3 regions of the Paenibacillus sp. FSL H3-0333 genome follow, and region 3 is predicted to be linked to each of the others. Evidence: riboswitches for the same ligand, from Rfam matches in the RefSeq annotation. Region 3 holds a riboswitch; each other region holds the start of a gene.
What was found. Region 3 has a riboswitch for cyclic di-GMP ahead of MHH78_RS31400 (PA14 domain-containing protein). Riboswitches for the same ligand answer to the same signal wherever they lie in the genome.

Region 1 (4,844 bases), 470 kb from region 3:
GCTGTGGCTTACAATAAATTGAGGAGGAACCCTTGTGAAGGCCAGATATAGTGTAATTGTGCCCATGTATAATGAGGAGGAAGTCATTCAGATAACCTACGAACGGCTCAAAAAAGTAATGGATGAGTGCGGGGATTCCTATGAGCTCGTGTTCGTCAATGACGGCAGCCGGGACCGTACGGCTGAGATTATGCGCGAAATCAGTAATAGGGATGAGCATGTCAAGCTGATTGACTTCTCCCGTAACTTCGGCCATCAGGTGGCGATTACGGCGGGTATGGATTATGCTGAAGGCCAGGCTGTTGTGGTGATTGACGCAGATCTCCAGGACCCGCCGGAGGTCATCCTGCAGATGATCGCCAAGTGGAAGGAAGGCTATGAGGTAGTCTATGCCAAGCGGCTGAAGCGCCACGGAGAGACCTTCTTTAAGAAGGTGACAGCCAAAATCTTTTACCGTCTGCTCAGCAGCATGACCAGTGTGGAGATTCCCACAGATACCGGGGACTTCCGGCTCATCGACCGTAAGGTCTGCGATGTGCTGCGCGGCCTGAAGGAGAAGAACCGTTATGTACGGGGGCTGGTAAGCTGGGTCGGCTTCCGGCAGACCATGGTGGAATATGTGCGGGAGGAACGCTTCGCCGGGGAGACGAAATATCCGCTCAAAAAAATGATCCGCTTTGCGCTCGACGGAATCACCTCCTTCTCGCACAAGCCGCTCAAAATCGCCTCTTATGTCGGCTTCTTCCTGTCCTTCTCCAGCTTCATCTACCTGTTTCTGGTCTTATTCCAGAAAGTCTTCACCTCTTGGACTGTGCCGGGCTGGGCATCCATTGTCGGGGTGAACCTGCTGTTTAACGGCATTGTGCTGATGCTGCTGGGCGTGATCGGGGAATACATCGGACGGATCTATGATGAATCTAAGGATAGACCGCTTTATATCGTACGCGAGACCCGAGGCTACCCGGAGGCAGAGGCCGAAGACACGCGGAAGGCAAGCGATTATGCAAGATAAGGCTTGGCGCGCAGGCATGATCCAATTTCTGAAATTCAATGCGGTGGGCCTGCTTAACACGTTCATTGATTTTGCAGTATTTACCCTGCTGCATTCCCTGGGCATGCTTAACACCCCTGCACAGATTATTTCCTACAGTGCCGGGACGGCCAATAGCTTTTTCTGGAATAAAAAGGTGACCTTCAAGGGAAGGGACAGAGGCGGGGATGGCCGCTTTGACCGGATGCAGCTGGTGAGATTTATTGTGCTGAATCTGCTGGTGCTGGGCATTTCGGTGCTGCTGATTCATCTGCTGACTGATCGGCTGGGCGTCCAGGTGCTGATGGCCAAGGTGCTGGTTACCTTTGTTACAGTAATCATTAATTTTTTTGGAAGCCGGAAGTGGGTATTTTAAAGAGAGCGTATATCTTGCCCGTATTCTTCGGAGGAAAGCACTTATTCTATATTGCGGAGGCGATTGTCATGCGGAAGTTATCCTATTTGATTATACTTGCCGGGGTCCTGATTATGCTCTACCCCAAAGGAAGCGAATGGTACGAGGACCGTCAGCAGCAGAAGCTGCTGGAAGAGGCTGAACAGGCCTATAGTGAAATCGTTCCTTCGGCTACGGCTCCTGCCAGCCAGGATCTGAGCAAGCCTTATGCGGAAGTCACCCAGCTGCTGGCTGAAGAGTCTGGTGCGGAAGAGCCGGTTCCCACTACAGCGCCCGAGCTTGAAGTGGGAGGCAAAATCACCGCTATTATTGAAATCGATAAAATCGATCTGAAGCTGCCTGTACTGGAGGGCGCCACCAAGACCAATATGAAGCATGCAGCCGCGCATATGAAGGAGACAGCTCCGATTGGCGCGGTAGGCAATGCAGCGATTGCGGCACATCGGTCAAGAACGGCAGGGCGGCTGTTCAACAGACTGGATGAGGTCGGTAAAGGGGATGCCATTACTGTTATTACAAGCGGACAGGAATACAAATATGTTGTATATGATGTATCTATTGTAGAGCCTACCGATATTTCAGTACTGAAGGGTAAGGATGATGATAAGATTCTGACCCTCATTACCTGTGATCCGCTTGTCAACCCTACCCACAGACTCATCATTCATGCAAAGTTGACCTGATTGTCATAGGACAATGCTGAGAAAGGTCAAAAAACATAAAATTTTAGTCTATTTTTGCGGGAATCTAGTGATTTGGGTCTTGCTAATAGATTGAGATATGGTAAGCTATAACTATGAAAGCTAATACACGATAACGGCAAACCTATCGAAAGGTAGGGACGCAAAGCTACAGGGCCTTCCCGTCATGGATGGCAGCCAGTTACCGAATGAAGAGGCTTTTTTTGTTTGTTTTCATTCTGAATCTGTCATTATGTGGCAGTAGATTGGACAGATAAAGCTTATACGATAACGGCAAACCTATCGAAAGGTAGGGACGCAAAGCTAAAGGGCCTTCCCGTAAGAATGGCAGCCAGCTACCGAAAGGGGTTTTATCCATGAAGAAGTTTTATTTAATGCTGATTACACTTTTTGTGATCGTCACTTCCGTGCAGACAGGCACTGCTCAAGCTGCTAATGCAGATTCAAGCTGGTTAAATGTTGGACAACTTGATCAAGGGGTTATCGGGGTTTCGTACGATGTTCCTAAAGACAAGAAGATGAAGCTCATGATTACCAAGGACAATAACAGCTATACTTACAACTTATACACTTCCAAACCGACCGAGACGTTCCCGCTGCAACAAGGTAATGGCTCTTACAAGGTCTCCGTTCTTGAGAATACTACCGGTAACAAATACAAGGTACTATCTTCCGAGACTGTATCTCTCTCAATGAGCAATGTGAATGCCGTATATTTGAGCTCTGTACAGAATGTAAAGTGGAGTTCTTCCGATAAATCCGTTCAAAAGGCAGCACAGCTTACAAAGGGTCTGACCACAGATGCAGACAAAGTTAAGGCTATCTACAATTACATCGTAGCTAACGTGAAATATGACTACTCTCTGGCCAACAGCGTAAGCACAGATTATATTCCGAACAACGACAACACACTGGCTACCAATAAGGGTATCTGCTACGATTACGCTTCCTTGTTCGCTACTATGCTCCGCAGTGAAGGGATTCCAACCAAGTTGGTTATGGGGAATACAAGCTATGTAACTTCATACCATGCCTGGAACGAAGTGTTCCTGAATGGCAAATGGGTGACGATTGATACTACAGTGGATGCAGGTCTGGGTAAGAAAACAGCATCAACTGAACTGATCAAATCAGCAAGCAAATATACTGCAGCGAAATTCTACTAAGAATAGCTGTAACTATAGCATTATCTGAGAATAACCCGCTTAGTCATTAAGCGGGTTATTTTTATTTATATAAAGGTTGCTTTTTAATAGAAGGATAGGTTATTATAAATAAGCGTTGTTGGAGCGGCAAAGGAAATGAGAGATTACTTAAATAAGTGATTTCAAAAATAAAGCTTGCATTGCTCAGATGGACGTGATATATTATAAGAGTTGCTGGTGACGATGACATCGACACTAACAACGAGCTTGATCTTTGAAAACTGAACAACGAGTGAGTATCTGGAAATCACTTCGGTGAGATCCAAAAATGAGAATGTAAATTCTCGTCAGATGTTTCAAAATGAGCAATCGCTCTTTCTAAATACCAATTTGGAGAGTTTGATCCTGGCTCAGGACGAACGCTGGCGGCATGCCTAATACATGCAAGTCGAGCGGAGTTTGAGAGGAAGCTTGCTTCCTTTCAGACTTAGCGGCGGACGGGTGAGTAACACGTAGGCAACCTGCCCTCAAGCCTGGGATAACTACCGGAAACGGTAGCTAATACCGGATAATTTCTTTTTTCTCCTGAGGAGAGAATGAAAGGCGGAGCAATCTGCTGCTTGGGGATGGGCCTGCGGCGCATTAGCTAGTTGGTGGGGTAACGGCCCACCAAGGCGACGATGCGTAGCCGACCTGAGAGGGTGAACGGCCACACTGGGACTGAGACACGGCCCAGACTCCTACGGGAGGCAGCAGTAGGGAATCTTCCGCAATGGGCGCAAGCCTGACGGAGCAATGCCGCGTGAGTGATGAAGGTTTTCGGATCGTAAAGCTCTGTTGCCAGGGAAGAACGTCCGGTAGAGTAACTGCTACCGGAGTGACGGTACCTGAGAAGAAAGCCCCGGCTAACTACGTGCCAGCAGCCGCGGTAATACGTAGGGGGCAAGCGTTGTCCGGAATTATTGGGCGTAAAGCGCGCGCAGGCGGTTATTTAAGTCTGGTGTTTAAACCTTGGGCTCAACCTGAGGTCGCACTGGAAACTGGGTGACTTGAGTACAGAAGAGGAAAGTGGAATTCCACGTGTAGCGGTGAAATGCGTAGATATGTGGAGGAACACCAGTGGCGAAGGCGACTTTCTGGGCTGTAACTGACGCTGAGGCGCGAAAGCGTGGGGAGCAAACAGGATTAGATACCCTGGTAGTCCACGCCGTAAACGATGAGTGCTAGGTGTTAGGGGTTTCGATACCCTTGGTGCCGAAGTTAACACAGTAAGCACTCCGCCTGGGGAGTACGGTCGCAAGACTGAAACTCAAAGGAATTGACGGGGACCCGCACAAGCAGTGGAGTATGTGGTTTAATTCGAAGCAACGCGAAGAACCTTACCAGGTCTTGACATCCAACTAACGAAGCAGAGATGCATCAGGTGCCCTTCGGGGAAAGTTGAGACAGGTGGTGCATGGTTGTCGTCAGCTCGTGTCGTGAGATGTTGGGTTAAGTCCCGCAACGAGCGCAACCCTTGACTTTAGTTGCCAGCAGGTTGAGCTGGGCACTCT
Region 2 (4,844 bases), 920 kb from region 3:
CAGGGCGACAACGGTCAAGCGTACACGCGATGAGAATATCCGTAATGAGCTTGATTTGCGCGGAGCGAACCTGGAGGAGGCGATAATGGAGACGGACCGCTTCATCGACGAAGCTTTTCTCGGCAATTTGGGGCAGATCTCTATTATCCACGGCAAGGGGACGGGAGTCCTGCGGACAGGAATACAGGAATACCTCCGCAAGCACAAGCATGTCAAAAGCTATCGGCTCGGGAACTACAATGAAGGCGGCGCGGGTGTGACGGTAGCTGAACTGGAGTAGCGCCCATAGTCCGGCAGGGAAGAGGGAAAAGTGTGCAGGATAATATTGATCTTTTGCTGGAACATCCGCTGGGGGCGCTGCTAGGCTACTTCACTGTCGCCATATTGGGGCTGGTCGTATTCCTGTCCTTCTTCGAAATGGTGACGAAATACAACTGCTGGGAAGAGATCCGCAAGGGGAATGTGGCCGTAGCCATGGCAACCGGAGGCAAAATCTTCGGAATCTGCAACATCTTACGCTTCAGCATTGAAGCGGGGGCATCCATCTATGAGACGATGAAATGGTCGGTTGTAGGCTTTTTGCTGCTGCTGCTGGCTTACTTCCTGTTCGAGTTTTTTACTCCGGTCTTTTCAATTGATGAAGAGATTGCTGCGGATAACCGGGCCGTAGGACTGACAGCTATGCTGCTCTCCATATCCTTGTCCTATGTTATCGGCGCGGCCATATTCTGAATAGGGGGCAGGAATGATGAAGATTCTGGTTCGGATTTTGTTTATTTCCGCCCTGGCTTTTCTAGCGGCCGGCATTATATATTTAATGGTGAATTGAATTGAATGAGAGTAACGAAGGAGATTATACAGATGGAGACAACAGTTTGCCCATGGTGCCATACCGAGATTGTATGGGATGAGGAGTTTGGCCCCGAGGATACCTGTCCTCATTGCAACAACGAGCTGAGCGGCTACCGCACAGTGACGATAGGTGCAGAGGATCTGGAGGATGAAGAGCCGGATACACAGGAAGCTTCCGGGGAGGAAGAGATCAGCGACGATAATTTGTGGGATGACGACGACAAGGATAGCGTGGTGCCTGTATGGGGTACGCTGGGCCAGTTCGGCGATGACTATGATCTGAAACGTTATGAGGACAAGGTCTCCGCTATTCTGGCTGCCCAGCTGGAAGCGCCGGAATGTCCGCAATGCCATGAGCTGATGCTTCACTCCGGTACGCAGCAGGTGGACGGGTTCACCCCGGCAACGCCGGAAGCGCTGGGCGGTGCAGCTGTGCTGAAGCCTCCTTTTGCGCTGAATCTGTACGTCTGTCCTTCCTGCTTCCATGTGCAGCACAGCCTGGCGCAGGAAGACCGCATCCAGCTTGTCCGCAATCTCAGCACCTCCGCCGAATAAAGATCGGATTCATGCTTTCCCTGCCATCTGGACATGATATTGAAAGATGAAGTGTCTAAGGACGAGCAGGGAGGGCTAAGCATGAGAGGTTCAGAACGGGGACAGGCGGCGCTGCTGCTGGCTGTAGGCGGGCTATACCTTCTGGCTACAGTGCTTGCAGGAACGTTCCTCAACGTATATCTGTGGAAAAGCCGGCAGAACTTCGCCATGATCGGCTGGTTCACCGTGGCCCAGCAGCTTGCCGTGGGTCTCAGCTTTTGGCTGGGCGGCAAGTGGGTGAAAGAGCGTAACAAAATGAATGCCCTACGGCTGGGAATTGCCGTATCGGGCTTTTTTTATTTGCTGGTGCTGTGGCTGCGGGGCGACGCGATTCATTACATTTGGCCGCTGGGCGGGGTCCTCGGGCTATCCATCGGGCTGTACTGGCTGGCGTTCAATATTGTTTTCTTCGAGATTACGGATGCCAAGAACCGCGATTACTATAACGGGTGGATGGGCCTGCTGGGTTCCCTGACGGGAATAGCCGGACCCTGGGTATCCGGCTGGATGATCTCCCGTTGGCATGGCGGGCAGGGATACCGCATGGTATTCATACTGTCACTCTGTATTTATGGGGTTGCTGCTGTACTCAGCTTCGGCCTGCGTAAGCGGCCGCGCGGCGAAGCCTATCTCTGGCTGGAGCCCTGGCGCGAGCTTACCCGCAGACGCAGCTCTTGGCGTCCAGTGGCGGCAGCGCTAGTGTTCCAGGGCATGCGGGAAGGCGTATTCTCCTTCCTCATCGGTCTGCTCGTCTACATTGCAGCACAGGAGGAGAGCAAGCTGGGACAGTTCGCCCTGCTGACCTCCGCCGTCTCCCTGATCAGCTATTATGCGGCCGGCAGATGGTTCAAGCCCCGTGCCCGGCTCGGCGGTATGCTGGCAGGCAGTCTGCTGCTCATCGCCTTCCTTCTTCCGCTGCTGTGGAAGGTGAACCTTACCACCCTCCTAATCATGGGAATCGGGACCTCGCTCTGCCTGCCGCTCTACATGCTGCCGATGCTGTCCACCAGCTTCGACCTGATGGGAGTGTCCGAGGAGAGCGCCGGCAAACGCGTGGAACTGGTAGTGCTCAGGGAACTTAGCCTGATGAGCGGCCGCCTCCTCGGCCTGCTGATCTTCATCGCCGTACTGTCGCTGGACCAGTCCCCGCAGACGATTACTCTGCTCATGCTGCTGCTGGGTGCCGCGCCGCTGGGGAGCTGGGTGGTGGTGCGGGGGTTGCTGAATTGGAATGTTCACAAAAATAACAATATTATATGATTCAAATATAGGGTATTATTGCCAAGGTAAGTACAGATTGTAATTGAATTGAATTACACATGATTTCTCTTGAATTAACCATTAGAACTAAAAAGGCAAACCTGTACGAAAGTCAGGGACGCAAAGCCACGGGCCTTATCACAGGGAGGGGGACACCCCTCTGTGAATGGCAGCCGGGCCGCTCTTTCCGGTGGTTTTTTTGCGCCCTTTTTTAAATGATTTTTTAATTGAGCGGAGGTCTTTTATGACAAATAGGAAAAGCTTGATATGTAAGGTACTGTGTTTTATTATTCTGGCTCAATTTCTCGCCCCTTTTATGGAATTCTCAGGGATGAAAATTTCCGCACAGGACAGTATGCTCAAAATCCGGTTTCAGCCCGCTGAAACTCCCGTACAGGAAGGGGAGCTTGCAGATTCTGGAGCCGTTTTTAGCGTCAAAAACCAATACTCCTACGGCTGGAACATAGATCATACTGATGCAACCGTCTCAAGAGATACATACGACGACTCCAGCATAAGCAGCCTGACACGAATCCATCCGGATGGGAAGTGGGAAATTGCGCTAGACAATGGTACTTATGAAGTCTCAGTAACCGTAGGTGACTCTGTATACAGCAGCAACAATTCACTTGCCGTAGAGAATGTCAAATTGATGGAGGGACTGTCTCTTGAAGCAGGGCAGTATAAAACGATCAAGAAGAAGGTTGCTGTTGAAGATGGAAGACTGACTTTAAGTCAAATCAATGCTACTGGAATTGAGACTGCTCTAAATAGCATAGATATTTCATTGGTGAATACATACACTCCCACTTTGATCCCGCCTCAAATCCGCCTGCCTTTTGAACCCAATAAGGTTGCCGGAGACAAAGTTCTTCTGTCTGGAAGTATGACCAATATACATAACGCTCCGCCGTTTATCAGGGTAAATGGTCTGCAGGGAGAGATCTCCCGGCATATCCGCGAACAAATAGAATCCATCGGACAACAAATACAGCAGGTTAGCAAAAATGCAGTGGCAATAAGAAATGCTGATATTGAAACGATTCAAAGCTCTATCCGCTCAAACAGCAACAAGCCTGCAATAATAGCAGTTGGGCAGATGAATCTAGAATCGAGTGTTACGTTCGGAAGTGAAGAACAGCCTGTCATCTTAATCGCAGATGGCATCAATACGAACCGGAGTCTGAATATAACAGTTTACGGATCGTTAATCCTTCATGGAGGATTAAATGCAAATACGGAGTTGAATGTTAATGTTATCAACCCTGCGCAGGATGTGAATCTTGGTGACCTATGGGTACAGGGAACCGTGCATCTAAATAATAACTCTAATGTTCATGTAGATAATGAGCTGTTTGCCGGTTCTTTGGTTTACAACAACGGCTCTCTGGATCTATCGGCGAAACGGGTATTAGTACAGGGCAACATGAACATCAATACTCTGGTAACTATGAATGTTGATGAGGAAATGTCTGTAGGAGAAGTGGTATCCAATAACTCAAGGGCAGAACTTAATGTAGCCCAGGGAGATCTATTCGTCCGGGACAATGTCAGTATAAATAATCATTTGAATATCAACACAGGCGGATTATTTGCAGTTGGCGGTAATGTCATCTCGAATCAAAGACCTGTAATTCACACGGGGAATGAGCAAGCAGGACGTACATTATTGAAGTATGTTCTGTCAGGCCTTAAGGCTGAGTATTACAGCAATAATGATTTCACGGGCAAGAAGGCCGTGAAAGTAGATGAATCTATTTCTTTGGCTGGCCAACCTGTTCTGGGTGTGCCGGGAATAGCGGACCAGCGCTTCTCCGTTAGATGGACTGGGCAGATTCAACCTAACTATACTGACCAATATACTTTCTCGGTTAAAACGTCAGGTGGAGTCAGACTTTGGGTGAATGATCAGCTCCTGGTCGATGCCTGGACAGCGAAGCAGCATGTGGAGCAAGGCACGATCCAGCTTGAAGCCGGTAAAAAATATGACCTGAAGATGGAATACGCTAATGATATAGGGAATCCTCAGGCCAGCTTATTCTGGGAGAGCGGGCAGCAGATTCGTGAAGTGGTGCCCTCTGTATCTTTAAGACCTTTTTCTATACCTGCAGTAAATGCAAGTGCAACAGACTCAGCCA
Region 3 (4,844 bases):
GAAGAGCATAAGTGCCCCTGAATCTCGGGAAAGTTGGCTAAACGAGCAAATGAAGAGCATAAGTGCACCTGAATTCTCGAAAAGTTGGCTAAATGAGCGAATGAAGAGCACTAGTGCACCTGAATCCTCGAAAAGTTGGCTAAACGAGTAAATGAAGAGCACAAGTGCCCCTGAATCTCGGGAAAGTTGGCTAAACGAGCAAATGAAGAGCATAAGTGCCCCTGAATCTCGGGAAAGTTGGCTAAACGAGCAAATGAAGAGCATAAGTGCACCTGAATTCTCGAAAAGTTGGCTAAACGAGCAAATGAAGAGCACAAGTGCACCTGAATCCCGGGAATGTTAGCTAAACGAGCAAATGAAGAGCATAAGTGCACCTGAATTCTCGAAAAGTTGGCTAAACGAGCAAATGAAGAGCACAAGTGCACCTGAATCCTAGGAAAGTTGGCTAAATGAGTAAATGAAGAGCACAAGTGCACCTGAATCCCAGGAATGTTGGCTAAACGAGCAAATGAAGAGCATAAGTGCACCTGAATTCTCGAAAAGTTGGCTAAATGGAGCAACTGAGTAGTACTAATGCCCATTACTTAACTAACCAGCTTCTGCAGCCGCGAAGTTGCGCGGTGAGCCCTTGGCACAAGAGTCTTGAATCCCGATCTTGAATTCCATTGTCTTGGAACTCTTGTTCTCTCCAGCCGCTAGGTCAGCGGCAACGCCTTGGAACAAGCGGCACTTAAGAGTCTTTGAGCTTTTGAATCTTTCTCCGCCGCAACAGTAGGCGGCAACCAGGGATTCAACTGTCGTGAAGGCAGGCTGGCGGCAACCAGGGTTTCAACTGCTGCTGCCACAAGCATAGCGCGGCAGCCCGGCCCCCTTGCCGCTACAACAAGCGGCAAGATCGGATCTTTAGCCGGGAGCTTCGCCTGCGGGCGAAGCGGATGTAAAAGCACAGCCTGTTATGAAATGGAGCGGAGAGGAATTTTGGAGCTGTAGGAGCGTTAGCGTCCGCCTTTGTATTTGGATTTCTACCGCGAGAAGCGGTTTTAATCAAGAAATCCAAATACAACAGCGGCCGTAAGCCCAAAATTCCTTGCAGCGACCCTCATAACAGGCAGGTTTTTACCACACAGACGCAACAAGAAATACCCAATAACAATACGATATGGAGGGTTCACTATGAAACTAGTACTTCTATCAGGCGGCTCCGGCAAGCGGCTCTGGCCGTTGTCCAATGATTCACGCTCCAAGCAATTTCTGAAGGTACTGGCAAGCCCGGCAGGTGAACCGGAATCAATGGTACAACGGGTATGGAGACAGCTGGAGGAGAACGGCATGGCCGGGTCCTCGTATCTGGCGACCGGGCGCAGCCAGGTGGAGATGATCCAGAGCCAGCTCGGCAGCGAGGTGCCGATCATTGTGGAGCCGGAACGGCGGGATACCTTCCCGGCTATTGCGCTGACGGCGGCCTACCTGTATTCCATCGCGGGGGTGTCCCCAAGCGAGACCGTGGCGATTCTGCCGGTGGACCCATACGTGGAATCCTCCTTTTTCGAAACGGTGCTGCAGCTGGAGAACACCATGCTGGTGAGCGGGGCGAACCTGGCGCTGATGGGCGTAGTTCCCGAGCATGCTTCGGAGAAATACGGCTACATTATTCCAACGGGCGCAGATGCGGGAGCGAATGGTTACCTGCAAGTGAGCCACTTCCAGGAGAAACCGGACCGTGTGCAGGCCGAGGAGCTGATCGGCAAGGGGGCGCTCTGGAACTGCGGAGTGTTCGCCTTCCGTCTGGGTTACCTGCTGGATATCCTGCAGCGCAAAGGGCTGCCGCTCAATTACGAGGAGCTGCAGAAGCAGTATAAGCTGCTGTCCTCGATTAGCTTCGATTACGAAGTGGTGGAGAAAGAAGAGAACATCGTCGTGCAGCCTTACGCCGGATTCTGGAAAGACCTGGGCACCTGGAATACGCTGACCGAGGAAATGACCAGTAACCATGTCGGCAAAGGCTTCATCACTGCTGACTCCGAAGGCACCTGCCTCATTAACGAGCTGGATATTCCAATCACGGTAATCGGGGCGAAGGATCTGATTATCGCCGCCAGCCCGGACGGCATTCTGGTGACGCACAAGGCCGAGAGTCCGCGGATCAAGGAAGTGCTGAAGACTTTTGAACAAAGACCGATGTACGAAGAGCGCCGCTGGGGACACTACAAGGTGATCGATTATGTGAAATATGACGAAGGCAACGAGGTGCTGACCAAGCGGATTTTCATAGGCGAGGGTAAAAATATCAGCTATCAGCTGCATCACAAACGCAGTGAAATCTGGACCTTCGTCAGCGGGGAAGCCAGCATTGTCATCAATGAGAAGATGCATACGGTGAAGGCGGGAGATGTGGTAAGGATACCGGAAGGAACCAAGCATGCCATTCTTGCTCTTACCGATGTGGAGTTCATTGAGGTGCAGACGGGGTCTGAGCTGGTAGAGGAAGACAATATCCGTATTACTCTGGACTGGGAGGATATCGCTCTACATCAGTTTATTTCTTAGGTCTAACTTATCTATTTAACCAATTGTTACAATTTTAAATCAGGCATTTAGAACTATTTTTCAGACAAATTTTGTTTTTACTCTACATTAAATTTGCATATCGACGATACTTACGGTAAGAGGGATTGATCCTTCCAAAACGACAATGGCAAACCTAATCGAAAGATAGGGACGCAAAGCTATAGGGCCTTCGCAAGAGTGGCAGCCTGGCTACCGAAAGGAAGAGAATATTGTGAAAACTTACCGTAAGTCTCGTTTGCTCTGCGCTGTGCTGTCGCTGGCCGTGGTATTGTCTGCTGTACCCGTGGGACTGGGAATCGCCCCGTCCACTGTCAAGGCTGCTTCCTCTACAGGAGCGCCCGTGAACCCTAATGCCTCAGCCGAGGCGGTCAAGCTGCTGAACAATCTGTATGATATCTCGGGAAATGGAATTATTACAGGGCAGCATGACTATTTCGAGAGTCCGGATGAGCTGAGCAACAAGCTGAAGGGAACAAGCGGACAATACGCCGCGCTGCATGGTTATGAGCTTGGAGCAATCGGTGGACAGAGTGAGAGCGGAGTCGCTGCACAACGCAAAAATATCGTCTGGAGTGCGACGAACTGGTCCAGAGCGGGCGGCATTGTCGCCATGACCTTCCACCAGAACCTGCCGGGCACCAAGTACGAATGGTCCAATGTGCAGAAGCCAATCACTCAGGCACAATTCAACAAGTACGTAACTCCAGGGACACCAGAGTATAATGCGCTGATCACCGATCTGGATAAAGTAGCTGTCTCTCTGAAAAGCCTGCGGGATGCTAAGGTTCCGATCCTCTGGAGACCGTACCATGAAATGAACGGCGGCTGGTTCTGGTGGGGCAAGAAAGACAACTTCACTGCACTATGGAATATTATGTATGACCGGTTCGTGAACGTTCATCAGTTAAATAATCTGATTTGGGTATGGAACCCGAATGCGCCGAATGCCAACTCTGATCCCTATGCACGGACCTATCCGGGCGCGGACAGAGTGGATGTGCTGGCAGCAGATATATATAATAACGACTACTCCAATAAATATCATGATGATCTGACCAGCCTGGCTGGCGGCAAACCGATCGGCATCGGCGAGAACGGCGAAATGCCGAACATCTCGAAGCTGAAGCTGACCCAGCAGAATTACGTGTTCATGATGAACTGGGGAAAGATGCTCTATGAGAATAACAGCACGGCTACGATCAAGAATTTTATGAATGACAGCTACACACTGACCCGTGACCAATATAAGGCCTGGTCTGCTCCGGCGGCGGCTCCTAAGCCAACGGCAACGCCAACGCCTACCGCAACGCCTACCGCAACGCCTACCGCAACGCCTACCGCAACGCCGACTGCAACACCAACGCCGACTGTAACACCAACGCAGACTGCAACACCGACACCAACGGCAACACCAACGGCAACACCAACCGTTGCGCCGATTCCGAAGCCGGTCCCAACCTCCGGTGATACGGAGAGTAAGCCTGCCCAGAATGGCTTGCTTGGTGAATACTTCAAGAACATGACGCTCTCGGGGACACCGGTTATGGTGCGTACCGATGATGTCATAAGCTTCAATTGGCGTCAGAGTACTCCTAATACCGCACTCGGCGCGGATTACTTCTCGATCCGCTGGACCGGCCAGATTAAGCCCGCATACAGCGAGACCTATCAGTTTTATACTACATCGGATGATGGTATCCGCCTGTGGGTGAACGGCACAGCAGTCATTGACAGCTGGGTCAAGCAGAGCGGAACTGCCCGCACAGGAAGTATAGCCTTGACTGCCGGGCAACTGTACGATATCAAGGTAGAGTATTACGAGAATGCAGGCGATGCGAATGTTCATCTGATGTGGCAGAGCCCCAGCCAGGTGAAGGGAACCGTACCTGCAAGTGCGCTTTTCTCCAGAGCAGGCAACACATCCATACCTGCTCCGGCTGCAACAGCAGTACCGACAACGGTACCAGCAGCGACAGCAACGCCGGCACCAGTAACGACACCAATGCCAACACCAGCACCAACACTGACGCCAGCACCGACACCAACGCCAACACCGGTGCCTACGCCGACAGCGGTTCCTGTTCCCGTTCCTTCTCCTACAGCAACACCGGCGGATCCGCCGGTAGAAGTTCCTGCTGCCAATGGACTGTACGCGGAATACTTCAATAACATAACGCTATCAGGCGAACCCGCTGTAGTGCGTACCGATGCTGTGCTTGATTTCAACTGGCGCCAAGGCACGCCGGATGCCGCTATCGGCATAGACTTCTTCTCTG

Region 1: another riboswitch for cyclic di-GMP. It lies ahead of MHH78_RS33290 (transglutaminase-like domain-containing protein); the one in region 3 lies ahead of MHH78_RS31400 (PA14 domain-containing protein).
Region 2: another riboswitch for cyclic di-GMP. It lies ahead of MHH78_RS27650 (fibronectin type III domain-containing protein); the one in region 3 lies ahead of MHH78_RS31400 (PA14 domain-containing protein).

The regions. Positions count from the first base shown of each region.
Region 1 is NZ_JBBODG010000001.1:7,653,584-7,658,427, reverse strand. Features, by position in the region: gene MHH78_RS33305 (glycosyltransferase family 2 protein) at 35-1,012, shown strand; gene MHH78_RS33300 (GtrA family protein) at 1,002-1,406, shown strand; gene MHH78_RS33295 (class D sortase) at 1,475-2,128, shown strand; cyclic di-GMP riboswitch class I at 2,254-2,335, shown strand; cyclic di-GMP riboswitch class I at 2,409-2,489, shown strand; gene MHH78_RS33290 (transglutaminase-like domain-containing protein) at 2,503-3,312, shown strand; rRNA gene MHH78_RS33285 (16S ribosomal RNA) at 3,679-4,844, shown strand, end outside.
Region 2 is NZ_JBBODG010000001.1:6,271,482-6,276,325, reverse strand. Features, by position in the region: gene MHH78_RS27670 (endonuclease MutS2) at 1-280, shown strand, start outside; gene MHH78_RS27665 (DUF350 domain-containing protein) at 313-732, shown strand; gene MHH78_RS27660 (hypothetical protein) at 862-1,407, shown strand; gene MHH78_RS27655 (MFS transporter) at 1,489-2,706, shown strand; cyclic di-GMP riboswitch class I at 2,791-2,892, shown strand; gene MHH78_RS27650 (fibronectin type III domain-containing protein) at 2,873-4,844, shown strand, end outside.
Region 3 is NZ_JBBODG010000001.1:7,187,977-7,192,820, reverse strand. Features, by position in the region: gene MHH78_RS31405 (sugar phosphate nucleotidyltransferase) at 1,174-2,547, shown strand; cyclic di-GMP riboswitch class I at 2,685-2,765, shown strand; gene MHH78_RS31400 (PA14 domain-containing protein) at 2,780-4,844, shown strand, end outside.